DNA from 4 places in the Methylocystis sp. IM3 genome. Region 3 is predicted to be linked to each of the others. Evidence: riboswitches for the same ligand, from Rfam matches in the RefSeq annotation. Region 3 holds a riboswitch; each other region holds the start of a gene.

Region 1 (5,911 bases), on a different contig from region 3:
TGAGGAAAAGTGGGTTCGGGGCTTGATGGTCGTGCCGGGTAAGAGCGGGTCGCGAGCTCAATCATAGCCTAACCGGGAAGTTGGATATTGCCGTAGCACCGACTGCGCCGAGAACGCCAACCAACCATGGCGGCGTCTTCCAAAGCACGAGCAAGAGGAAAGCGAGAACACCAAGCCCGAAATCCGCGGGTCCAAAAATTGCACTCGTCCAGACCGGCGTATAGAGGGCCGCCAACAGAATGCTGACCACGGTCGCGTTGATCCCTCTGAGAGCCGAATTTACACCCGAGCGACGACGTATACCATTTGACGCAGCTTTAATGGCAGCGCCCAAGTAGGCTGCGAATGTGAATAGTGGCCCCGGGACGGCCTGCGCAGCCCCATAGCCCGCGAGAAACGAGTCATTACCGATCCAGCCTCTTGCCACCACTGCTTGTTGAAGCAGGGGCAAGACCACATGTCCGCCACCGAAGACGAGCGAGCCGGAGCGATAGAAGCTGCTAATCAGCGCGACCGTATGATCCTTGGTGGCCTCGGCGAGACCCGGCAGCCCGACCTCAATCCACACGACTTCGCGCACCAAGCCAAATCCCGGTCGGTTGATCGACCATCCCAGTGTGCGATGAGCGGAGCCGAAACGAGCGACGAGATAAGATAGCTCAAGCTCAATTTCAAACGGCGCTTCTGTCATTTCAATTTTCATGCGGTTGGGTTGCGAGCGCCGGCGATCGACCGGCGCTCCGCGATGTGGATCAAATGTGGCGCGGTGCGAGCGGCACCACTTGCCGCGGCGCTACGTTTGCAACGAGCGCCCGTATCGCCAGGAGACCGCCAAAGGCGCAGGCGTTGATCAGGAAAATCCTCGTCACGACTGCAAATGCGAAATCATCACCGTTCTGGGCGATGATGAGATCGATCATGATCAACGCTCCCTCGTAGACGACGAAGGCCCCCAGAAAGGCGGCTGCGACCCCAATCGCGCCCGGGAGCCGCCGATACAGCTGACCAGCCGCTTCGCAGGAGAATGCGGCAATGACGCCGAGCGCGCCGCCCCAAGCGAGAGTTTCGCCGTCGAGCGGGTAATGCATGAATGTGAAGCCCCAAAACTGATTTGCGAGCCAGACCGCGCCAACCGAGAGAAGCGCGTCACGCCGTCCGAAGGACAGAGCTGCGATGGCTGCAAAGGCAGCGAGCGGAACCGCGCAGGCGAAGCCGAGGGTGAATAGCACGCTCGCGACGGCAAGTGCGCCAATTCCCATCGCGGGGCGGGAGATGAAGGAGCGTAGGTATAGTGCGGTCATATCAGTCCCCTTGGTTTTGATAGCAGCAGTAAATTGACCAGCGCGGGCGTCCCTTGCCGGTCAAACCGTTTACGCCTGTGCGCCGCGCCACGCGGACCGATCGACAGGGTCGGGTTCAGTGAGGCCAAACCATCGCGCCCGGAGCTTGTCCCACAGGGCGAGGCGCGACCAGTCAGGCTCCTTCAGAAGCCTGTCGGTTTCCGGATGAAGGAAGGGATTGGGTAGAAGCACAGTGATCTGCTGCTCATTTGCGCCGTTGAAAAGCTGCACGCCCCAGGACATTGGAACACAGGAGCGGCCAAACCGCCGATAGATTTCCGCCCGGGCCGTGCGCCGATGGCGCGCCAATTCCGGCGATGTCGGACGGCTCCGGGGTCCCTTGTGCTCACCGATGCAGACATGGAAATGCGGAACGCCGAAGGCGACTGTCAGATAGCCATCGAGCATGCCGATGCGCGTTGGCGGTCGATCGGTCTTCATCTCCCAGGCGGCTCCCTGAATGAGGGTGCCAAAGGTGATCTCCTGCCAGTGGTTCTCGAAGAGATCGCGAAGCAGCTCCTCGAGGCTCGCGGGGTCGGTCGGCATGGCGAACACGTCGAGCGGCGTTCCGTCTGGCTCGATTGTTCGTGTCGGTGTGTAGTCAGCAACGGCTTGCACGTCTTTTTCCTCTTTCGCGGCACTACTCTCAAGGGACGTCATTCTTACGCTCCTCTCGGAATGAGACACTTAGAACGACACTTTGATCGATCCGCGAAAGCTTCGCGGCGCGCCAATGACGTTGAAGTTGTAAGCGGGCATGTTCCACCCCGTCTGGATCGGATTGGTGAATGGCGGGGAGTAGCCGCCGGGATGCTCATAGTCGAAGGCTTGCGGACCTAGGCCACCCGTCGTGAAATAGGTCTTGTCGAAGAGATTGTTCACGTTGAGCTGAGCGACGACTTTGAACTGGTCGAGGCTGAATTCGTAGGCGCAGAAGAGGGCGACGAGTCCATAGCTTGGCGTCGACTGACCATAAATGTAGGAGCCGTCATTGGAGCCATGATAGAAGGGAAGGTAGCCCGTGTAGTCGTAGCGCGCGCCAAAGCGGAGGCCCTTCAACTGGCCGTCCTTGAACTCATAGGCCGAAGACAGCGAAACGACGTTGCGCGGAACGAACGGAATTGGCTGGCCGACGACCGGCACCCCAAGATACGTGGGATTTGATTTGGTTGTAATGGCGTCAGTGTTCGCGTAGGCGAGATTCATACCCCAGCCGGACAGAATCTCGCCCTGGACATCGAGTTCCGGCCCCTGTGAACGCCCCTGACCGATAAGCATCACATGATCGAAGTCGTTGGGGATACCGACGGGGATATTTGTCTTCGTCAGATGATAATAGGCGGCCGTGGCCTGTATCCGGTTGTCGAAAAAGGAGAGCTTGACGCCGACTTCCTCCTGCTCGCCGGCGCTCGGAGGCGTCGGCTGGTTCGAGCCATAGACCAACAGGCCGTTGTAATTCGGGCTGTAGGACTCGGCATAATTTCCGTAGAGACTGAGCCACTCGACCGGGCGCCAAAGAAGTCCAACGCGAGGCGTGATCCTCTGGCTAACGGAACGGCCGTTGGTGGTGATCGTGGCGAAATTACAAGGAACTGCGATTCCCGAGGACCAATTCGAGGAGTAGGGGCCACAGAAGCTCGTATTGTCGGATGCGCCGGTCCGGCTGTCGATATATTGCCAGCGTACGCCGCCAAGCACATTGATCCCATAGGGAAGTTTGATCTGGTCCTGCAGATAGACGCCGTAATTGTCGGCGCTTTGCTGCGTGGCGTTGTAGGGAACGAGTCCGCCAATGGGAGTCGGGAGATATGGAGCGCCGAACATGGCGACGGTTCCCGGATACTGCGGGATCATGTTCTGACCCCGGAAATTGTGACGATAGAAATCAGCTCCGGAAAGAAGCGTGTGGCTTGCGGCCTCTCCGGTATTGGAATGCCCGACAAGATTGATCGCCGTCGCATATTCGGCCTGCCTGTTGTCGGACGCATAGGACGTGTAGTTCAAAAGGACATTGTTCGGTGAATAGGACCGATAGAAGGGGATAAAATTCACCCAAGGCAGATAGCAACTTGTGCTTCCCGGCGTCACGCAATCGCTAATGGAGGTGGTGCCGCCATTATTTGCCCAATTGTTGCTCAGCAATTGCATGAACAGGGTCTGCTGGATCGACCAGCTCTTGTTGAAGTCGTGATGCCAGGTGATTTCGCTGAAGTTCTGCTGCTGCGTATAGGGCGACTGTGGTCCCCAATTGAAACTACGCCCCAGCCACAGCGGATTGAACATCCCGTAATAAGGGACGTAATACCAGTCCTGATTAAACCTATTCTGCTGGAATTGGGTAGAGGCTCTGATCCAGGTGCTACCGTCGACGTTATATCTGACGACGGGGTTGACCATGATATTGTTGTTGTAGTCGAGGTTTCGGAACGAGCCATTATTCTCGTAGGACAGGATGAACCGGTAAAGCAGATTCTTGTCGGCAATGACCGGACCGGTGGCGTCGATGACCGTCCGGTAGGCGGCATAGCTGCCGATCTGCTGCTGCACCGAAGCGTTAGCATTCGCCAGAGGTTGCTTGGTGTTGATGTTGACGATGCCGCCCGGCTCCACGGCGCCATAGAGGATGGCGGCAGGGCCCTTCAGGACCTCGACGCTTTCCACATTGGCCATTTCGGACGTGTTTGCGCCGGCAAAGTTCAGGCCGAAGCTGTCGACGCGGAACCCGTCGCGGAAATAGTTCTGAGTTTGGAAGCCGCGAATGATGATTTGCCGGGAGGAATTCCCCAGCGCCGCGTCGCCGCCGCCCGACGTTGTGACGCCACTAACGTTCTTCAGGGCCTCGTCCAGCGTGATTACCTGCTGGTCCCGCAGCATCTGCTGGGTGACCATTTTCGTCGTGACCGGCGTATTCATCACCGGCGTGTTGACCTTGGTCCCGAGGGACTCGATGGGAGCGGCGTAGGAGGTGGGGTTGTTGCAGATCCCGTTGGCGCAGATTTCTCCGTTTGCGCCCGGGCCAATCTCGGCGCCATTGCTGTCCGTCGCGGCCTGTTCTCCAGCCTCCGAACCACCAGAGCCGAAGCTGTTCTGCCCAAGGATAGGCTTAGGTTTGCCCACTTGGATGACCGGGAGGGTCTCCTGGCTGAGAGCCGGGGAAACGAGAGCCGTTGATAGGAGGAATGAAAGCAGGGACGAGCGACGACGCGCAATGACGCTCACACCGCCTCTATGGGCGGTCGGGAAAGCGGATGGCATGGGCTACAGACTCGCAGCAACGTGGGCCGTCACTGCGAATGGTCTCAAGACCGCTGACTTTGCGCCCATTGGCGCTCAGCTACAGCCTTCAACCGCCTCGGTGCACCCCGCCCGACGCTCTCGCGCGTGACCACGAACGATGGCAGGTCTCCTGGCTCGCGGGTCACCGCCTGGAACCGCCTTCCCAGGGAAATTCCCCAGTGGCTTTGTGGCCCTCAGGCTCGCCGCTTACAGTTGCGGGGGCAGCCTCGGCATAGCGCCTATTGGCGCGCACCGAGTTCCCTTTTGATCCCCGAAGGGAACCATCGCGCCTATCGAAGCCGAAGATAGATGAAGTCGTCAAGCCGAATCAGAAAGCTTGGGCCAAATTTCTGATGCTCGAATTTTCGCATCACGCAACGGGAGGTCGTTGTGCTCCCGAAGCACCTCCGCTCAAATCGGGGCTATGTCCGAATATCCGATAAGGCGATTTTCTGTAAAGCTCCAGTCAACGATGAAGATCGCGCTGCCTGACGCTGACGGTACACGTGTCCCACGTGCCGTGATCATTGCTGTAGCTGCCGAGATCTCGCCATTTTAGAGGGCGAGCCTCGCCAACTCGCATGCCGGAATTGACCATGATCATCACGTAGAAACGTAGAAGCGTGCGGTCTTGGCTGACCCGTGAGTTGTTGGTTCTTAAATGGCCACCCCATGAGGATCAGGCGCAGTTTCTCGTGTTCGTCCTGCGTGAACGCTGGGCGCTTATTGATGCTGCTTTTCTCGTGTTTGAGGAACGGCAGCATGTTCTGCGGACCGCCGAGATCGACGCCATGAAGGAAGACGCCTCGTGAGACCGTCCCCTCCTGCTTCAACCTAGCTTGGGTTGGCGGCTTTTTCTTCCCGCCGGTCTCTTCGAAGCCGGGGCCTGTGACCCAATAGTCCTGACGCCATCCCCGGTAGGCCATCAGGTCTTTTTTCCGGATCAGCGTGATGTCTCGTTTGCCGAAATAGGGCATGAGATAGCGATGAACGGTACCTTTGATGAGGACGTAACGCCCCTCGCTGTTCCGGCCTTCCTTCCACCGGGTCTCTGCGTCGCGCAGGCACGCCGCTACAATCAGAGAAGGTTTTCCGCTTGAGAGGTAGGGATTGAGTGACTCTCTGCTTCATTTCGCCGAGGATGAGCAGTGCGGCCTCTTTGGCTCGCTCGAATTCCAGCTCGCCTGTGGACCTGCGCACGTAGCCGGTGTCACCTTTGATCTTGATCCGGCACTGCCAAAGTGCGTCTTTGGTATCGTCGCGCTGATAGAGAGTGGTTCGGCTGGTGGCGATCG
Region 2 (5,911 bases), on a different contig from region 3:
CGGGCCGCCTCCGTGATCGACACGCCATGATCGCGGGTCGTGGTCTGTTTTGGATGAATATTCACGCCATTTTTCCCGGTTTTGTCGCAGGCCAGGTGTGGGGCTCGTCAGTGGCGTCGCGACACCAGCGGTAAAAGGCGTCGTAGAGCGCCATCCCGGCTTCGAGCTGTTCGAGATCATCCGCATACATGCGGGATTGACCGAGCGACGCCGCGAGTAGTCCTGCGGCTTCAGGGGCAAGGTCGAGGCGAGCGGTATCGGCCCCGCGCACAATGACGGCAAGCCTTTGCAGGGGCGCTAGCGCCAGGCCCCATTCCTCGAGCATCATATCGAATGTGCAGCGTTCGCCCCTGTGGCTCCAGAACGCGCCCTCTGTGTCAAAAGCCGCGCCGCCAAAGCGTTCCGCCACGGCAGACACCTCCGCTGGCGCAACGAAGAGAAATACTGCGCCCGGATCGACGAACCGGCGAATGAGCCATGGACAAGCTATGCGATCGACTTTCGGGCGGGAGCGCGTGACCCAGATTGTGCGTCCGAGGGCGTCGCGTCGTGGCACTTTAGCAACGGGGATGAGGGGCCCGCCGGCCTTGACCCAAGCGAGGTGCCCGCCCGTCAACACATCGGCGGACGCCGCTCCGGCATGACGAAGCCAGGCCGCGGCGCCTTCGCCGGCCTCATGGCCACTTTCGTCGATGACGATGGTCGCGCGACCGGCAAATTCTGCGGCCCAGTCCGAAACGGTTTCTAGCCGGCGTCGCAAGGCGCCCGGCGCGAAACGGGGATCGGACTTGTATTCCTCATCTGTCCGAACGTCGATTAACGCAGGACAGTGATTGACGCCGATCAGACGTGTGAGTTTGTCGGGAGAGATGCAGTTGATTGACGACATGGCGCGCCCTTGGTGGAAAACCGGACGCGATTCTTGGGCATGTCGCCTCGTGGGGAGATCGCTTCCCCATGGGCCCATAGATTGCCGTCGGCTGAAAAGAAGTCAAGGCCGAAAACTGGAGGGCCCAGCGCCAGGGGGAAGGCGCCCACATCGAGGCTGAGAAATGCATTTGCTCGCGCCGGGGAAATGGAAGCGAGAAAAGGCTGACGGGCCTTCGGTTGAGCGCCCGGCGGACCTCGGCTGGGGGCCGGACGCCGAGACAATCGCTCCCTGCCGAACTTCCAGCGTGATCGCTGCGGCTTCACCTCGAAAAGATCGAGAACGGCTCCGCCAGATCAGGCAGGGCGGCGATCGGCTTCTCGAAAGTCAGCGGCCCGCCCAGCGTCAGGCGCACAGCCGGCGGCTCGACGGGTTTGAAATGCCGATCCATCACCCCGACCGCGCAGACTGAGCTGGGCGCGATCCCTGTGGCGCATTGGTTGTAGAGGGCGTCGGTCGGCAGGAGCGAGCCATAGCCGTAAGTGATCTGGTCCGACCGCGAGTTGACTATGTTGAAGGCGTCGAGCTGAAGGCGCCAGCCATCCGCCCAGCGGTAGCCCAGCCGCGCCGCGACCGTGCCCGTCGCGGGCGATTGCAGATAGCCGTCCTCGGTGAGCGCGCGCGGGCCGATGTAGCGATATTTCAGCGCGCCAAACCAGCCGGTCGCTTCCCCGAGTTCCAGGCCCGCCATGGCCGTCACGGCGACCGCGTTCTGGAGATAGTTGCCGGGGGCGTTACCGAGGAAAGTGAGAAAGGGGAGCGCCTCCGGGGTGGTTAGGTCGAGATAGGCCAGCGCCTGCCCCTGATCGACGCCGCGATAGCGCGCATGCACCAGCGCCACGTCGCCGTTGAAATCTATCCACGAGAGGGGCCGGTAATGGTTCGCGATTTCGATGCCATAACGCCGGCTCGGGCGGCCGAAAATTGTCGTGCCGGTGTCGCCTACGAACTGGTTTTCGGAGTCCAGATTGAGCCAGAAAAGGGCGACGCTGGATTCGAGCCTGTCGATGATTTTCGTGCGCGCGCCGAGTTCGGCGCCGCGCGACTTCACGAGCAGCGGGATGGGCGCGACCCGGAGCAACCCGCCCTGCTCGGACAGTTCGGAGGTCGCGAAGGTCTGCACCGTTCCGCGCGCGTCGGTTGAGTGGAAGCCCTCGCCGTAATTGGCGAAGAGCTCCGTCTTGTAGAAAGGCCCGAGAATGATCGAGGCTTTTGGGCTGAACAGCGAGGCGTCCTTGGAGCCGCTGTTGAACGGGCCTGTCCAGAGCGCCACCGGGACGCCATCGGGATTGAGGAGCTTGGGCGCGCCCCAGTAATTCTGCCGTGAATTGACGCTTGCGGCGTAATAGTCGAAACGCCCGCCAGTGATGGTCTTCAGCCAGGGCGTCCAGCGCACGGCCGTATCGGTCCAAAGGCTGACGCTGCCTTCGGCGACATTGTCCACTCGCGCCGCGTCGTAGAGGAAGCGGCGACAGCTGTCCTGCAGGCCGAGATTGACGCCGTCGAAACGACTCTGGAATCCGACGCGCGTCTCGACGGGCAGGCCAAAACTCTCCCATTTGACATTGTGCTGGCCGTTGACGCCCGCCATCACGCGGCGATCGAATTGGTGGAACTGGTCGCCGAGCACTGGATTGGCGAGAAAATAAGTGAAGTCGTTGTAGAGGTCGAGCGAGGAGAGGATCGCGTAGGACTCCACGCGCGAATGATGATTGCCTTCCGTCTGGCTCCATCGACCGGAGAGCGAGAAGCGGGACATGTTTCCGCCGTCGGTCGGGTTGAGCGTGCCCCACAGCGACAGCAGGCCGGAGTTGACCGCGCGCTCAGGAATCTGGTCGGTCGAATGCCATTTGTTGGCGTAGGCCATGGCTGTGATCGACATGCCGTCTTCCTGCGTGCCCCGCGACCAGCGCAGCACGCTGTTGATGCGACGCATATTATCGCCGCGTTGCCACGGGCCGTTGTAATATTGCGCCTCGACCGCGCCATAGGCGTCGCCGCCGTTGATATTCTTGTAAGGCGCGACGGCGAGCGCCCGGGCATAGGCGAAACTGCCGCCGGTCACCTGGTAATAGCCCTTGTCGATCTTGTCCTTGTACTGAAGGTAGATCGACCCGGCCGAAGAGAAGTCGCCGTCCTGGGCGTCGTAGGGTCCCTTGCGCGCGAGCACATAGGATAAAAGCTCGGGGATTAAGAAATTCGAATCTGCATAACCCTGCGCATGCCCATGCGTCCGCATATTTAGCGGCGTGCCGTCGAGATAGAGCGCAAGGTCCGTGCCGTGGTCGAGGTTGAAGCCGCGCAGGAAATACTGGTTGGCCTTGCCGTCGCCGCTGTGCTGGCTGACAATAAGGCCCGGCACAATCTCTAACGCCTCCGCCGGGCGTGAAAAGGGCAGGGCGTTGACTTCCTTGCCGGTGAAGAAGGCTTCGCTTGCAGCGGTTAAAGGCGGCGGCTTAGGACCGTTCGATGGAAGGGCGGGCGCAGTACCCGAAACGGCGGTGACTATCGTCGAAACGACCCGCGCTGGTTGTGGTTTTGAGGGAGTTGCGACTTGAATAGGAGGCCGAGAGGTCGGTCGCGCGCCAATGCTAATGGTTGGCAAGGCTTGCTGGGCATTGGCAGTCGTTACAGCGGTAAGCACGACGGCGAGCGTGAAAACTGACAGGCCGGAAGGGCGATGCGACAAAAACATGGCTGACTCGCAGCAGACGTGGACCGTCACTGCGATTGACCTTCACCCCGTCGCCCGTGAAGCGACGAAGTTGAGGCCGCCTCGGTGCACCCCGCCCGACGCTTTCGCGCGTGACCACGAACAACGGCAGGTCTCCTGGCTCGCGGGTCGTGGCCTCGGTCCGCCTTCCCGGACTTACGCCCAGTGGCTTTATGGACCTTGGCTCGCCGCTTACAGTTGCGGGGGCAGCTGCGGCTTAGGACGATGACGCCCGCACCGCATTCCCTTTTGATCCCGTAGGGAACCGTTGGTTATTAGTAAACAGGCTCGGTATGGCGCGTGTCAAGCCGGAGCCAACCGATGAGCCGCCGCCACCCCGCCGGACCTGAGCGGCAAGCACCCTCAATCGCAGCCAGGCCGACGCGGTAAACGGAATTTTCGTTTCGAGTTGTCCGGCGCTTTACGGCAGGCCGAGAAAAATCGCGTCGTTGACAATCAGGAGCCTTGCATTCACGCCACTGCAAACGCGCCAGCGTCCCGAGGAGCTTTTTCGGAGGGATTTTGGCTAGATCTTCGCGCATGTTTGCCAAGCGCGCTGACGCCGCCTTCTGGAAGTGTGCAGGCTGATATCGCAGTCAAGAAGAAATAGTGCTGGCGTAAATGGAACAATTCTCATCTTCCGTTGTTGGAAATCCTCCAATCAATTGGACAAATTTATAATATTTCCAAGCTATCTTCGTGTGATGTTGACTGAATTCCTCGCTGGCAAATACTCATTGGCGACGGCCGAGTAGGCCGAAATCGAGCAAGCCTTTTGCGAGGACCCATAGTGACTTCGTCGATCGCGTTCCCGAAACCTTTGAATGGCTCGCAATTTAGGCTTTTCGTCGCCCTGGCGCTCCTTGCTTCGGGATGTCCCGCTGTCGCACAACAATCGCTTCCAACAATCAGCGTCGGCGGCGTGCGTCGCACGGCGTCACGCGCGCCGACGCCTCGGGCGCCGCATCCAGTTCACGCGCCCGCTGTGGCGCCGACGCCGTCGGTCCCGGCGCAGTCTTCCGAGCCGGGGCCCTTCGTGCCTTCCGAACAGGTGCTGGGCTACGGGCCGAGCGGCGTCGTTGGCTATGTTGCGCGCGGCACCTCGACCGCGACAAAGACCAACACGCCGATCATCGACATCCCGCAGTCGATCACGATCCTCACCAAGCAGCAACTTCAGGATCGCGCCAGCTACAGCCTCGATCAGGCGCTGACCTATGTGCCCGGCGTGACGGTGACGGGCGGCGAGGGCAATAAGGACGCCGTCACCATTCGCGGCCAGAACACATCAGCCGACTTCTATCGGGACGGCATTCGCGACGACGCCGAATATTACCGCGATCTCTACAACATTCAGGCGGTCGAGGTTCTCAAAGGGCCGAGCGCGCTCACCTTCGGGCGTGGCGGCGGCGGCGGTATCATCAACCGCTTCACCAAGAAGGCGGATGGCGAAACGATCCGCAATCTTGAAGTGGTCGGCGGCAGCTTCGGAAAGCGGCGCGTGACGGCCGACATCGGTCAGGCCGGTTCCGACACGCTCGCCCTGCGCCTCAACGCGCTTTACGAGAAGTCGGAAGGCTATCGCAGCTACTTCCAGATGGAGCGTTACGGCGTCAATCCGACGCTGACTTGGAAGCCGCTCGAAAAGACTTTCGTCACGCTGAGCTACGAACATTACCATGATCGCCGCTTCAATGATCGCGGCATCCCCTCGATCGGCGCGCCATCCTTTATCGAGGGCTTCCCGGCGGGCCTCGCCTCTTTCATCCCCGGCTATCCGGCGCCGACGCCGTATTACCAATTCTTTGGCAACACCTTTCCGACGGCGCGGACCAATAATTTCGCGCGCATCGACGTGAATCTCGTCGATCTCAACATGGAGCACAAGACCGACTTCGGTCTCGAGATCCGCAATCACACGATGTTCGCGAGCTACCGGAAACGCTACGCCAACACCTTCCCCGGCGAGAATGTCCTTCTCTTCGAAGGACCGCCCGGCGGCCAGATGGAAATCGAGGGCTACGTTCACAACACGCCGCGGACGAACATCTTCAACCAGACGGATCTCGTGTATCGCTTCGATATGACGCCGGAGATCAAGCACACGCTGCTCGCGGGCGCCGAGGTCGGCAATCAGAGATCGGCGAGCGAACGTAATCTTTCGTGCTTCGGCACGCCCGAGACGAATCTGGTCGTCAACTGCGACGGCAGCGCCACGGCGGTGGACGCCCCGTTCCTCAACCCCGCGCTCTATCTGCCGATGAGCTATG
Region 3 (5,911 bases):
CTTCCACGATATACGTGAGGTCCGCTGCGATCATCGGTTCGTCCTCGATGATGAGGACATTCGCCTGAGTGCCCATATCGCCTGCCCCGGCGCACCCATCTTCAAATAGTCTTCCCAAAAAAAGCCTCCATCCATTCCAGCAGAGTACATAGCGCGTCAGCCTACTATTCTCGACGCTGCCAAGCCAAACATCGATTATGCCTGTAGCGCAGCGGCGCGCGAACATCGTTTTCTAATCTGTCATCAATCTACGAGCCGGCACTCTCTCCCCTTCCCACTCACCCACAGCGCATCGAGCGGGTTCAACCTGCGCAGCGTCTCCCCTTCGATGAACAGGAACAGTTCGCTCCCCTTTCCATGACTTCAAGGGTCGCTTCATATATCACTGCCACAACCTCGAGCATGAGGGCATGGGCATGATGCGGGAGTTTTCGGTGGAGTAAACGGGCCTCGTAAATGCAGTCTCTCCAGATCAGGAGTAGCGATGACACGCCCCCTTTCGGGCGCCCGCTCCGCCGCGGACGGCTCACCCTTCGTCCTCTACGGCATGCCGATCACCTATGTGATCGACCGGCAAGGACGCCCCGCCGGCTACATCACCGGCGAGGTCGACTGGACGTCGCAGGAGGCGCTTTCTTTGCTCGGGGCTTTTTGACCGGAGCCGGCAACTCGACCGTCGAAATCCGGATCAGATCCGCGAGCCACTCGTGGTCGTCCCATCCCTCCGGCGAGATGACGAAGCAGGGCTTCGCTCCCTTGTAGGGCGCGCCCTCGGTGACGTCGCCGATGAAGTCCCGTCCCCCAGCAGTCTGCTTCACGAAAAGCTGGTCATCCCAGACGAGGGCGACCATTTTCCCGTCGCAGTAGATCCCGTATTCCCCGAACATCTTCCGCGCGGAGACCACGCCCGCCTTCGCCATCTGCTCGACGATGTAGTCCAGGGTGCTTTGTCGAGACGACATGACGACTCCTGCCCCCGGGCCTCCATGACTTGAGCGGAAGCTTTCGTCGCGACCCAGGCACAACATGACGCTGCTTCGAGTTGCTTGCGCTTTGATCGCCCCTGGCAAAACGGGAAGAGCATTAAATCAAATGCGGTGAATCCGATCTTTGCTGCCTGCCGTTGGCCGAGAGTCATTCCCCGAAACGGTCGCCCAGCCGCGCCGCGTCCATAAGCCCCACCCCGTCGGTTCGACAGGAAAAGGCAGAAATCGATACTATACTTGTGCACGCGGAACTTCGGAGATGCCCCGCTATTCGGCTGATCCGGACGTTGTCACGACGTTGTCAAGGCGCATGAGGGTTTTGTCCCATTTGTCGATAAATCCCATAGCAAGCGCGGTCGCCACGAGCGTTGCAAGATTGCTGGGCTCATAAATTCCGGAGGTGCTGGCTAGTTGATTACAATAATCCGTATACCGTTCCGTTCGTCCGGCGACAGCAATTGCGATGTGGGCCCCGTGTCGGCAGGCGATATCGGGCCAACAGGCTTGTGGCAACAAACCCCAGGACAGCTGGTCGTGAAGATGAACAAGAGCTGCAACCGCTGCTACAGTTAATGGGTCGCGGTCCAGATCGTGGTCGTTTTGCCGGGCCAGCGCCGCTATTGCAGCCGGCAAGCGTCGACTTATCTCTTCGAACAAAGTGTCCGGCTGGCAGCCGAAGCGTTCGAGCAATCGGGCGCAGGAAGATTGACGGATTGGCGTGAGACCGTTTTGCAAAGCGAGCGTGTCTTTGACGGCGCGATGGACCGTACGGCCGATTAATTCTCCGAGCTTACTGTGATGTCCTGCTGAGGTTAGCTCGAGCGGTCCATCGGCGGGTGCCATCACGGCAATCTGATCGGTGCCAGTTCCCGTGGCGATCTGTGATGATTGCCGCGAGGGCGCCGACAACTCCTGCAACAAGGCCGTTTTGGCCTCCGTTGCGGTCATCACCGCGCGAACGAGCGCGCCATCCGACACAGGCGTGTTGATGACCAGCATAACGTTGATTGTTCCATGTTGGTCGGGCCCAATAGGGCCGAAGCGCTCGAAAACTCCGCTGAACTCATAATAGGACGACGGATCGCCAGCGCGGGCCGCATTCCCGTCGACGCCGCCGGTCGCGATCGCCGCCACGGCAAGGTCGCGAAATTGCTCTTCAGCGATGCAAAGATTATTCATATTCGCCGCGGTGCCGAGCCCTGCAGCAGTGGCGGCGGCAAGATCGTGTTCGGTCAATAGGAGGGAGTCGTATATTGCGGGGTGGCGGTGAGCCTTCATGAGTTGGTGCATCTCGTGCCCCATGGCTTCACAGCATTGATGATTGAACACGATATCGAGGTCATCGGCGAGACCTCCGTTTGAGGCGGAGGTCGAGAGCACCTTGAAGGGACGGCGAAACCGTAGGCTGACAAACTTGTCATCCCGGTGCAGCTCAACGGATTCGAAAAACGTCTTCAACAGCATCACGATCTCTTACAGCTTGTCATTGATGCACCGGTTTTCTGCAACTGCGAGGAACCGCGGTCAATTGGCGCTTCGCGCGTTTGCTCGATCGAAGGCCGCCTAGACACCGGCCTCCGAGCTTCCCCGCGGGGCGCGCGGGCGCCTTTGCCCCTGAAATAGCTCGAGATGGCCGTTTTTGTCGAAATCGAACGCCGCCTGCGTCATGCGATGCCCCGCTCGCGTTGAGGACAGGACATGGGAAGCGGCTAGCGCCGTCCTGCGACTTCACGCGTGCAGAACCCGCAAGCGGCCTCCGGGCGCCCCGCCCGTGGACGATTCTGCGTTCGCGGCAGGTCTCCTGGCTTGTGGGTCGCTGCGGGATCATCCTTCCCGGCGCTTTCGCGCCAGTGGCTTTTTGATCGCGCTCGCCGCTTACAGTTGCGGGGGCAGCCCCGGATTCGCCTTGCGGCTCACCGGATTCCCTCTTAGCTCCGGACGCGAGTCCAGAGACCGTGAACGACAATATCTAGAGGTAAATGTCGGGGGAATGTCAATACCTAGGGATGTCCGTTCTCAATTAAACGACCTTTTATACGCACGCCCGCGCCTTGATCAGCAGGATCACACCTGGTCGGGGACGAGAATGTCGCCGGGTCGAAGTGAACGCCGGCGAAGCTAACGCGCAAATTGCCGTTTCCTTGCCGCGCCGCGGTTTTGCGCGGTCGTGACGCCCAGCGCTTTCACGCCAATGTCGAGCGCGGCAAGCGCGCGGGAGTCGCGCACATAACCCTCGCGCGCGACGATCTGGCGACACGCTGTCCAGGCGGATCAATCATGAAACTTAAATGTCAGAAGCTTGTCGACGAGCGAAGCGAAGAAGTGCTGCACTAGGTTGTAGATGATCACCGGAATCATCACCGCCGGATGGTCGGATAGCGCGAGTGAAGCCAGGACAAGGCCCGCACCGTTATTGTTCATGCCGAGCCCGAACATTAATGACGCGGCGCCGGCGCGGTCGGCGCGAAAGCTCTGCGCAATCAGATAGCCGGCTGCAAACATGGCTGCGCAAAGTAAGCACACGATGGCTAGAATCGCTCCGAGGAAGTCCAGGTCGGGCTCTGAGATGAGTTTCGGCAGGCTCAACGCGGCGTTCGAGTAATTGAGCAAGATCAGTACGATCGAGTTCGTGAGCTTCAGATAGGGCGAGATCGAGGCAGCCGCCGTCTCTCCCAACAGCCGATGACCGGCAATGCCGAGCAGGGACGGGAGGATGACCCAGGCCCCAAGGAATGCGCCCGCGCCATTGCTCGCAAGTTCGTGCAAGTCCTCAGAATAGTCTCCTGCGGCCAGAAATGCGACTGAGTGGAGGACGATCGGTGTCAACACAGGGCTGAGCAGCGTGGTCAATAGGACGAGGCCAAGACTCAAGGCAAGATTGCCGTTTGCGTTCTGCGCCCAGGCTGTCGACGCCCCAGCGATCGGCATGGCGGCAATGAGCGCGAGGCCTGTTAATATTTGCTGAACCTCCTCGGAGTTGTGCCAGAATTTCATCGTGATGCTGACCGCAGTGATGAAGGCAAGGGGAGCGAACAGGTTTCCCGCAACGCCGGCGGCCAGGAGACGCGGATACCGTGCGACTGTCCCGAGATCCTTGCTCCTGGCGCCCAAGCCGGCGTTCAGCAGGAGGAACGCCAGCATCGCGGGCGGGAGTGAAAGAGCGATCCTCGATGGACCCAGCGCGATTGATCCGAATTCGGCGCTGCGAATTGAGAGGCCGAGCCCGGGAAAAAACGCCGCGGCGACGTAGGACAAGAGGATCAACCAGATGAAGTAAGAATGGATCGCGTGCTGGATCGATGTCATGCGCTTCGCGAGTAAAACTCCCGTAGCCGTCCGCAGGTTCAAGTTCAACAATCCGCTCCTCGTCTCAATAGCAATTGCGCTATGCATCTCAAAATACATGAGCAACCGCCGCGGAGCGAGAGCATAGCATTTATCTTTGGATGCGTCAGGCGGGTATTTTCTCTGCCGGAGAGTAGCCAGGCAAGCCCAGAACCCCGCCCTAACCCTTTCTGCAGGAGATCGCGTTGACAAGCCAAGATAACCCCACGCGATTGATCCGATACGAAGTAGGCGGCGAGGCATGTGAACACTTGCCGATCAGGGAGAGTAGCAAGGCTGGAGAGTTAGAGTATGGAGGGGATTTTCATGACGGGTAAGGCGGGAGAGAGGCTCCCGCGCCCGTGGTGGAGACGAACATGAATCAGGTGGAGATTTTGGGATCAGCCCGCGGTCGTGAAAGCGGCTACAAGGTGGACGCAAGCCGCGGCGAGCGTATTGGCCGCGTGTCGTCAGAGTGGTTTTCCAGGCCTTCGGATGAGCGATACCTCTCTCTATCGGATCTGTTCGCCGCCGTGCGCGGCCGGACTGAGCGCAGCCGCACAAGGACAATCGAGAGCGCCGCAATCCGAGTGGAAGCCAGCCGCGACGACTCCGAACGACTTTCACTTTCGCTGCCCGGTTCCGACAGTCCGGTCGCCATGACCCACTGGAGCTTCGGCCAGCTCGCGAGCCTCATCGGCGCCCCGGCGGCTTACCTTCGACAGCTCCCCGCGCCGCTCGCCGGAATCAATCTCCAATATGGCCTCACCACACACCACGCCGAGCAGATCAAGACGCTCGAGATCGAAAGCGGTCGCGTCGAGCTGCGCGCGGTGACCGGTCCAGACTATGGGCGGATTTACGACCATGAGCTCGTCTCCGCCGTGCAGCGCATCGCCGGCGACGGCGTCGGCGACACGCGCTGGAAAGTGCCGGGCGTGCTCGACTGGTCGACCAGAATCTACAATCCGAATGCGGATGTCACCGAGGAGACGACGACGCTCTACGCCTCGGACCGCGATGTCTTTCTCTTTCTCGTCGACGATCTCAATCCGATCGAGGCCGGCCGTCTTCCCGACGGCTCGCCTGATCTGTTTTTTCGCGGCTTCTACTGTTGGAATTCAGAGGTGGGCGCGAAGACGCTCGGCATCGCCAGCTTTTATCTGCGCGCCGTGTGTCAAAACCGCAATCTCTGGGGCGTCGAGGACTTCGAGGAAACCACCATCCGCCACTCCAAATACGCAGCCGCACGCTTTGCGCATGAGGCGACGCCGGCGTTGGCGCGTTTCGCCGATTCTTCGCCCCTACCCTTCGTCAACGGAGTGAAGGCGGCGCGGCAACGGATCGTGGCCCGCAACGACGACGACCGCACGGAATTCTTGCGCAAGCGCGGGTTCTCGAAAGCGGAGACGACAAAAATCATCCAGACCGTCCTAACCGAGGAAGGCCGCAAGCCGGAAAGCGTCTTCGATTTCGTGCAGGGCATCACGGCTGTGGCGCGCGGAAAAAGCCACCAGGACGCGCGGCTGGATTTCGAGGGGCGCGCCAAGAAGCTCTTCGATCGCGCCCAGTGATATTTGCTGTTGCGGCAGAGCACGCAG
Region 4 (5,911 bases), on a different contig from region 3:
GCGGCATCATCTGCGGCGGAGCAAGTCCGCGAGCGCCGCCTCCTTCGGACGCAACAACACAAGATGGACCTCAACGCCGCCCTCCACGTTTCCCTTCACAGGGTCGGGAACGAATTATTTTCGGCGGGCTCGGTCCTATCGGTCTATTCTTTGGCGACCTCTTTTGGCGTCGCGCTCCTTGCATTGGGCTACCGCCAGAAAAAACGGCGGGGCCGGGTTTTTCCGAGGGTCATCGCGCGGGCCGTTCTTGCCAAGAAAATTCTGACGCGCGCCTCTGTTCACGCGGACATCAAGCTTTTCGTTCTGAGCGTGGTTTTCATGCCGGTCGTCGTCGGCGCGCTGGTCGTTTCATTGAATACCGTCTCGACTGGCGTGCACGCGATGCTCAACAGCGCGTTCGGCCCGGCCGAGCCTGTCGAGTGCTGCGACTTCAAGATGAAGGCTGTCTCGACCGTTGTTCTCTTTCTTGCCTATGAGATCGGCTATTATCTGGACCACTATCTCAAGCATAGGGTTCCATTCTTGTGGGAGCTTCACAAGCTCCACCACACTGCCGACGTCCTTACGCCGTTGACGAACTACAGAAACCATCCCATCGACAGCGTCGTTTTCGGCTATATGCTTGCCCTGTTCATCGGCGCCGCGTCCGGCGTGCTCGAATATCTCTACGGGCAGAAAGCCGAGTTCTTCTCCGTGGAGGGGAAGAATGTCCTTTTCATCATTTTCCTCTGGACGATCGGACATCTCCAGCATTCCGAATTCTGGATTCCGTTCCGAGGCCTCTGGGGCCATTTCGTCCTGAGCCCGGCGCATCATCAAATTCACCACTCCAAGGACCCTCAGCATTTCAATCGCAACCTCGGCAGCGTGCTCGCGGTGTGGGACTGGATGTTCGGAACGCTTGAAATCCCTCCGGAAAAAAACCCACGGCTCGTCTATGGCGCGGACGAGGAAAGCGTCGACCCGCACTCCGCTCTGGGAATGCTCGTCACGCCGCCCGTCAAGGCGGCGGCGGCGCTGTGGCGCGCAGTCGCTTCGGTCAAACGGTCGATCGCCGACACATGGACAGCAGCTACCGAGAAATTGCAGCAGACGCGCCAGGGCTGACGTCGATCAGAATTCGATTCCCTCCTGCGCTTTCACGCCAGCCGAAAAGTGATGCTTCACCAGAGTCATTTCGGTGACGAGATCGGCTGCCGCGACAAGTTCCGGCTTCGCATTTCTCCCTGTGACGACGACATGAAGATCGGCGCGGCGCGCGGCGAGCCTGGCGAGAACCTCATCCATCGGCAGATGGTCGTAGCGCAGCGAAATATTCAATTCATCGAGCAGCAGCAGGCGGATCTCGGGATCATCCATCAGTTCGCAGGCTGTCTCCCAGGCGCGGCGGGCGGCGGCTTCGTCTCGCGCGCGATCCTGGGTCTCCCAGGTAAAGCCCTCTCCGAGCGTATGCCAGGAAACGGCGCCGAGCTTTTCCAGCATTTCGCGCTCGCCGCTGCGCCACTGGCCCTTGCCGAACTGCACGACGCCGACCTTCCAGCCATGGCCGAGCGCCCGCAAGGCGAGGCCGAAGGCCGCGGTCGATTTCCCCTTGCCCGGACCTGTATGGACCATCAGCAGGCCCTTCTGCGCGATGGTCTTGCCGGCGACCTCCGCGTCCTGAACGGCCTTGCGCTTTTCCATCTTGGCGCGGTGGCGGCGCGCCGCGTCGCTTTCTTCTTCGGTCAAGGCTGGCTCCCATTTGACGTCTATGGCGCCTGCGCATATGACTGATTGCGACGGTCCTTCGCAAGAAGGCGAAGAGGGAACGCGGTGCGGGCACGCCCAAAGCCGCGGCTGCCCCCGCAACTGTATCCGGGAAGGCCGCGCCATCGGCCACTGAGCTCCAGAGCTTGGGAAGGCGGCGCGGATGGTGGACCCGGAAGCCAGGAGACCTGCCGTCGCGGCGACGCCTTGTCGCCTGTCACAATATTTCGCCGCCGGTGGGGCGGCAGGGAGACGCTCGATGAACACGAACACCGCCGCCGTCCGCTCGCTTTCGACCTCGAAGGCCGACACCCTCAAGGCGGCTTTCGTCGCCTTCCTCCTCGGCCTCGGCCTGGTCTATGGCGCGGGTTTCGCCAATTCCGAGGGCGTCCACGACGCGGCGCATGATTCGCGCCACGCGCTTTCCTTCCCCTGCCACTAGCCGCCGCGCCACGCGACCCGTGATCGCGCGCCTTCTGGCGGCCGGCCTCGTCGCCGGCATTGTTGCGGGCCTCGCCGTCGCGGCCCTGCAGCATGTCACCACGACTCCCCTCATCCTCGCCGCCGAGGTCTATGAGGCGGCGCAGCATGCGCATGACGCCGCGGAACAGGCCGCGCCCGCCTTCGAGGGCCTGCGCCGGACGGCGGCGACAAGCGTCGCGACGATCGCCGTCTCCACCGGCTATGCGCTGATCCTGCTCGCCGGCATGCTCTTTTCCGGCGACGCCATCGGCCCGCGCCGCGCCGCGCTCTGGGGCGCCTGCGCCTTCGCCGCGACCGGGCTCGCGACGAGCCTCGGCCTCGCCCCGCAGCTTCCGGGCGCGGCCGAGACCGATCTCGCCGGCCGTCAGCTCTGGTGGCTGGCGACGGCCGCGTCGACCGGGGTCGGACTATTCGCGCTTTTGCGCGGCGAGTCCGTCGCCGCCCGCGCCTTCGGCGCCGCGCTGCTCGTTGCGCCGCATTTCTTCTGGCCCACGCCGGCGGCGCCGGAGAGCACGGTTCCCGCCGAACTCGCCGCGCGCTTCGCCGCCGCCTCGCTCGCCGTGCAGGCGGCGTGCTGGGTGCTCGCCGGCGCGCTCGCCGGCCTTGTCTGGCGGCTGGCGTCACGCGACGAAACGGAGGCGGCATGAGCGCGCAGAAAATTCCCGCAACCATCGTCACCGGCTTTCTCGGCGCGGGGAAAACCACGCTGATCCGCCATGTGCTGGAGAACGCCGGCGACCGGCGCCTCGCCCTCGTCATCAACGAGTTCGGCGATGTGGGCGTCGACGGCGAGATCCTGCGCGCCTGCGGCGTCGAGAACTGCCCGGAAGAAAACATCGTCGAACTCGCCAATGGCTGCCTGTGCTGCACGGTCGCCGACGATTTCGTGCCGGCGATCGAGGCGCTGCTCGCGCATGAGAAGCGGCCCGACCACATCATCATCGAAACGTCCGGTCTCGCCTTGCCGAAGCCGCTGGTGAAGGCTTTCGACTGGCCGGCCATCCGCTCGCGGCTGACCGTCGACGGCGTGATCGCGGTGATCGATGGGAAAGCTGTCGCGGAAGGCCGCTTCGCCGACGATCCCGACGCGATCGCCGAGGAGCGCGCCGCCACGGAGACGATCGACCACGACAATCCTCTGGAAGAAGTCTTCGAGGATCAGCTCGCCTGCGCCGATCTGGTCATTCTCAACAAGACCGATCTGCTCGACGAAACGGAAGAGCGCGACGTCGCGGCGCAGCTCTCCTCGGGCGCCCGCTCAGCCGTCAAACTCGTGCGCGCGCGCCAGGGTCGGGTCGATCCGCTGGTTCTGCTCGGCCTCGCGGCGGCCGCGGAGAGCGATCTCGACAACCGTCCCTCGCACCACGACGCCGAGCCTGATCACGACCACGACGATTTCGACAGTTTCGTCGTGAGCCTGCCGGCCATCTCCGAACCGGCGGCGCTCGCCGAGAAACTGGCCGCCGTCGCACGCGATCACGACGTGTTGCGCGTAAAGGGCTTCGTCGAGGTCGCCGGCAAGCCGATGCGGCTCCTCGTGCAGGGCGTCGGCGCGCGCATCCAGCATCATTTCGATCGCGCCTGGAAGCCGGGAGAGAATCGCGCCAGCCGTCTCGTCGTCATCGGCGAAAAGGGGCTCGACCGCGACGCCATCATCGCCGCGCTGGCCCAGCCGTGACGCGCCATGCATCTTCTCCCGCGCGATCTTCACAGTCTCGACGACGCCGGCGCGGCGACGGATCTCGGCCAGTCTCCGGCCGAAATTGTTTTCCTTTCCTTCTCGGATTCGGAGCTGCGTCTCGTCGCGCGCCTGCATGATGAAGCGCGCGCGGCGCTACCGAGCCTGCGCTGCGCACAGCTCGCACAGCTGAAGCACCCCTACTCCGTCGATCTCTATCTCGACTCGGTCGCGCGCCATGCGAAGCTCGTCGTGGTGCGCCTGCTCGGCGGCAAGGATTACTGGGCCTATGGCGTCGGGCAGCTCGAGGCGCTCGCGCGGCGCAGAGGCCTCGCGCTCGCGATCGTGCCTGGCGACACGGTCGCCGACATGCGCCTCTCCAATGCGTCGACGCTGGACGACGCGGCGCTCGCGCGCATCTGGCGTTACTTCCAGGATAGCGGGCCGGATAATCTGCGATCCTTTCTCGGCTATGCGTCCACACTCTCCGGGCGCCCGGCCGTCTGGCGCGAGAGCGTCCCTGTCGCGAGCGCCGGCCGCTTCGAGGCCGCTTGCCGCGAGGCGCCCGCGGATGCGCCGCGCGCTGCGATCCTCTTCTACCGCTCGCTCTATCTCGCGGACGATGTCGCGCCGATCGCGGCGCTCGCCGAGGCTTTGCGCGCACGCGGCTTCTGCGTCGAGGCGACCTATGTCGCGAGCCTGAAGGAGCCCGAGAGCGAAGCCTTCGTCGCGCAATCGCTGGATCGCTTCGCGCCCGACGTCATCCTCAACGCCACCGCCTTCTCGGCGCGGCGCGACGGCGGCGGCGTGCTCGACCGCGCCGACGCGCCTGTCTTGCAGGTCGCGCTCGCGACCTCGACGCGCGACGCCTGGACCGCTTCCGCGCGCGGCGCCAATGGGGCCGATCTGGCGATGAATGTCGTGCTGCCGGAAGTCGACGGCCGCATCTTCACCCGCGCCATCTCCTTCAAGGAAATCGCCGCGCGTAGCGCCGCCGAGTTCGACGAGCCGCGCCATGCGCCCGAACCGACGCGCATCGCCTTCGTCGCCGATCTCGCAGCCAACTGGGCGCGGCTGCGCCGCAAGCCCAACGCCGAGAAAAGCCTCGCGCTCGTCCTTTCGGATTATCCCGCGCGTCGCGGACGCGGCGGTTACGCCATCGGGCTGGACGCCGAAGCGAGCGCCAGCGAAATCGTCTCGGCGTTGCAAATTGCGGGTTACAGGCTCGGCGACGCCTCGCTTGCGCGCGCAGGAGACGGGCGCTCGCTCGTCCGCTCGCTCGAAGACGGCGCCTGTTGCGTCGATTTCCCGCTCGCCGATTACCGCCGCCTCCACGCGGCCCTGCCCACCGATTTCATCCGGGCCGTGGAGGAGACGTGGGGCGCGGCCGACGACGATCCGGCGGTCGTAAACGGCGCCTTCCGCTTCTCCTGCGTCACGGCCGGCGCTCTCGTCGTCGCCCTGCAACCGGATCGCGGCGCGCGCGGAGAGCGTTACGAAACCTATCACGACATGCAGCGGGCGCCGCGCCACGCCTATGTCGCCTTCTATCTCTGGCTGCGTCACGTCCGCGAGATCGACGCGCTGATTCACCTCGGCGCGCATGGCACGCTCGAATGGCTGCCGGGCAAATCCGTGATGCTGTCGCAAGGCTGCGCGCCGGAGGCGGTCCTCGGGCCGACGCCGCTCGTCTACCCCTTCATCGTCAACGATCCGGGCGAGGCCGCGCAGGCCAAGCGCCGCACGAGCGCCGTCGTCATCGGCCATCTCACGCCGCCGCTCATGACGGCCGACCTTTACGACAAGGCGCAGACGATCGAGACGCTCCTCGATGAATACGCCTCCGCCGCCGCGCTCGATCCGCGCCGGGCCAAGTTGATCGCGGGAGCCATTCTGGATGAAGCCGAGCGCATCGGGCTCGCCGAGGAATGCGGCGTTACGCGCGAGACCGATCTCGCGGAGACGCTGGCGCGGCTCGACGCCTGGATGTGCGATCTGAAGGAG

The links. A riboswitch is a leader RNA that binds a small molecule or an ion and turns the genes downstream of it on or off. The one in region 3 is predicted to bind cobalamin.
Region 1: another riboswitch for cobalamin. It lies ahead of WOC76_RS04765 (TonB-dependent siderophore receptor); the one in region 3 lies ahead of WOC76_RS21930 (adenosylcobinamide amidohydrolase).
Region 2: another riboswitch for cobalamin. It lies ahead of WOC76_RS20705 (TonB-dependent receptor); the one in region 3 lies ahead of WOC76_RS21930 (adenosylcobinamide amidohydrolase).
Region 4: another riboswitch for cobalamin. It lies ahead of WOC76_RS15365 (CbtB domain-containing protein); the one in region 3 lies ahead of WOC76_RS21930 (adenosylcobinamide amidohydrolase).

Annotation. Positions count from the first base shown of each region.
Region 1 is NZ_JBBPBZ010000002.1:620,198-626,108, forward strand. It holds gene WOC76_RS04750 (chromate transporter) at 62-703, opposite strand; gene WOC76_RS04755 (hypothetical protein) at 753-1,301, opposite strand; gene WOC76_RS04760 (DUF7676 family protein) at 1,371-1,958, opposite strand; gene WOC76_RS04765 (TonB-dependent siderophore receptor) at 2,028-4,559, opposite strand; cobalamin riboswitch at 4,720-4,917, opposite strand; gene WOC76_RS04770 (hypothetical protein) at 5,141-5,593, opposite strand; gene WOC76_RS04775 (hypothetical protein) at 5,727-5,911, shown strand, end outside.
Region 2 is NZ_JBBPBZ010000004.1:106,635-112,545, forward strand. It holds gene chrA (chromate efflux transporter) at 1-65, opposite strand, end outside; gene WOC76_RS20700 (sulfurtransferase/chromate resistance protein) at 62-889, opposite strand; gene WOC76_RS20705 (TonB-dependent receptor) at 1,191-3,623, opposite strand; cobalamin riboswitch at 3,732-3,926, opposite strand; gene WOC76_RS20710 (TonB-dependent receptor) at 4,678-5,911, shown strand, end outside.
Region 3 is NZ_JBBPBZ010000005.1:18,594-24,504, reverse strand. It holds gene WOC76_RS21950 (response regulator) at 1-76, opposite strand, end outside; partial or broken gene WOC76_RS21945 (multicopper oxidase domain-containing protein) at 372-443, shown strand; gene WOC76_RS21940 (hypothetical protein) at 485-655, shown strand; gene WOC76_RS21935 (TfoX/Sxy family protein) at 597-962, opposite strand; gene WOC76_RS21930 (adenosylcobinamide amidohydrolase) at 1,254-2,450, opposite strand; cobalamin riboswitch at 2,761-2,959, opposite strand; gene WOC76_RS21925 (bile acid:sodium symporter family protein) at 3,258-4,391, opposite strand; gene WOC76_RS21920 (DUF932 domain-containing protein) at 4,688-5,884, shown strand.
Region 4 is NZ_JBBPBZ010000002.1:2,751,825-2,757,735, forward strand. It holds gene WOC76_RS15355 (sterol desaturase family protein) at 64-1,107, shown strand; gene cobO (cob(I)yrinic acid a,c-diamide adenosyltransferase) at 1,114-1,728, opposite strand; cobalamin riboswitch at 1,763-1,956, shown strand; gene WOC76_RS15365 (CbtB domain-containing protein) at 2,006-2,188, shown strand; gene WOC76_RS15370 (CbtA family protein) at 2,208-2,876, shown strand; gene cobW (cobalamin biosynthesis protein CobW) at 2,873-3,907, shown strand; gene cobN (cobaltochelatase subunit CobN) at 3,914-5,911, shown strand, end outside.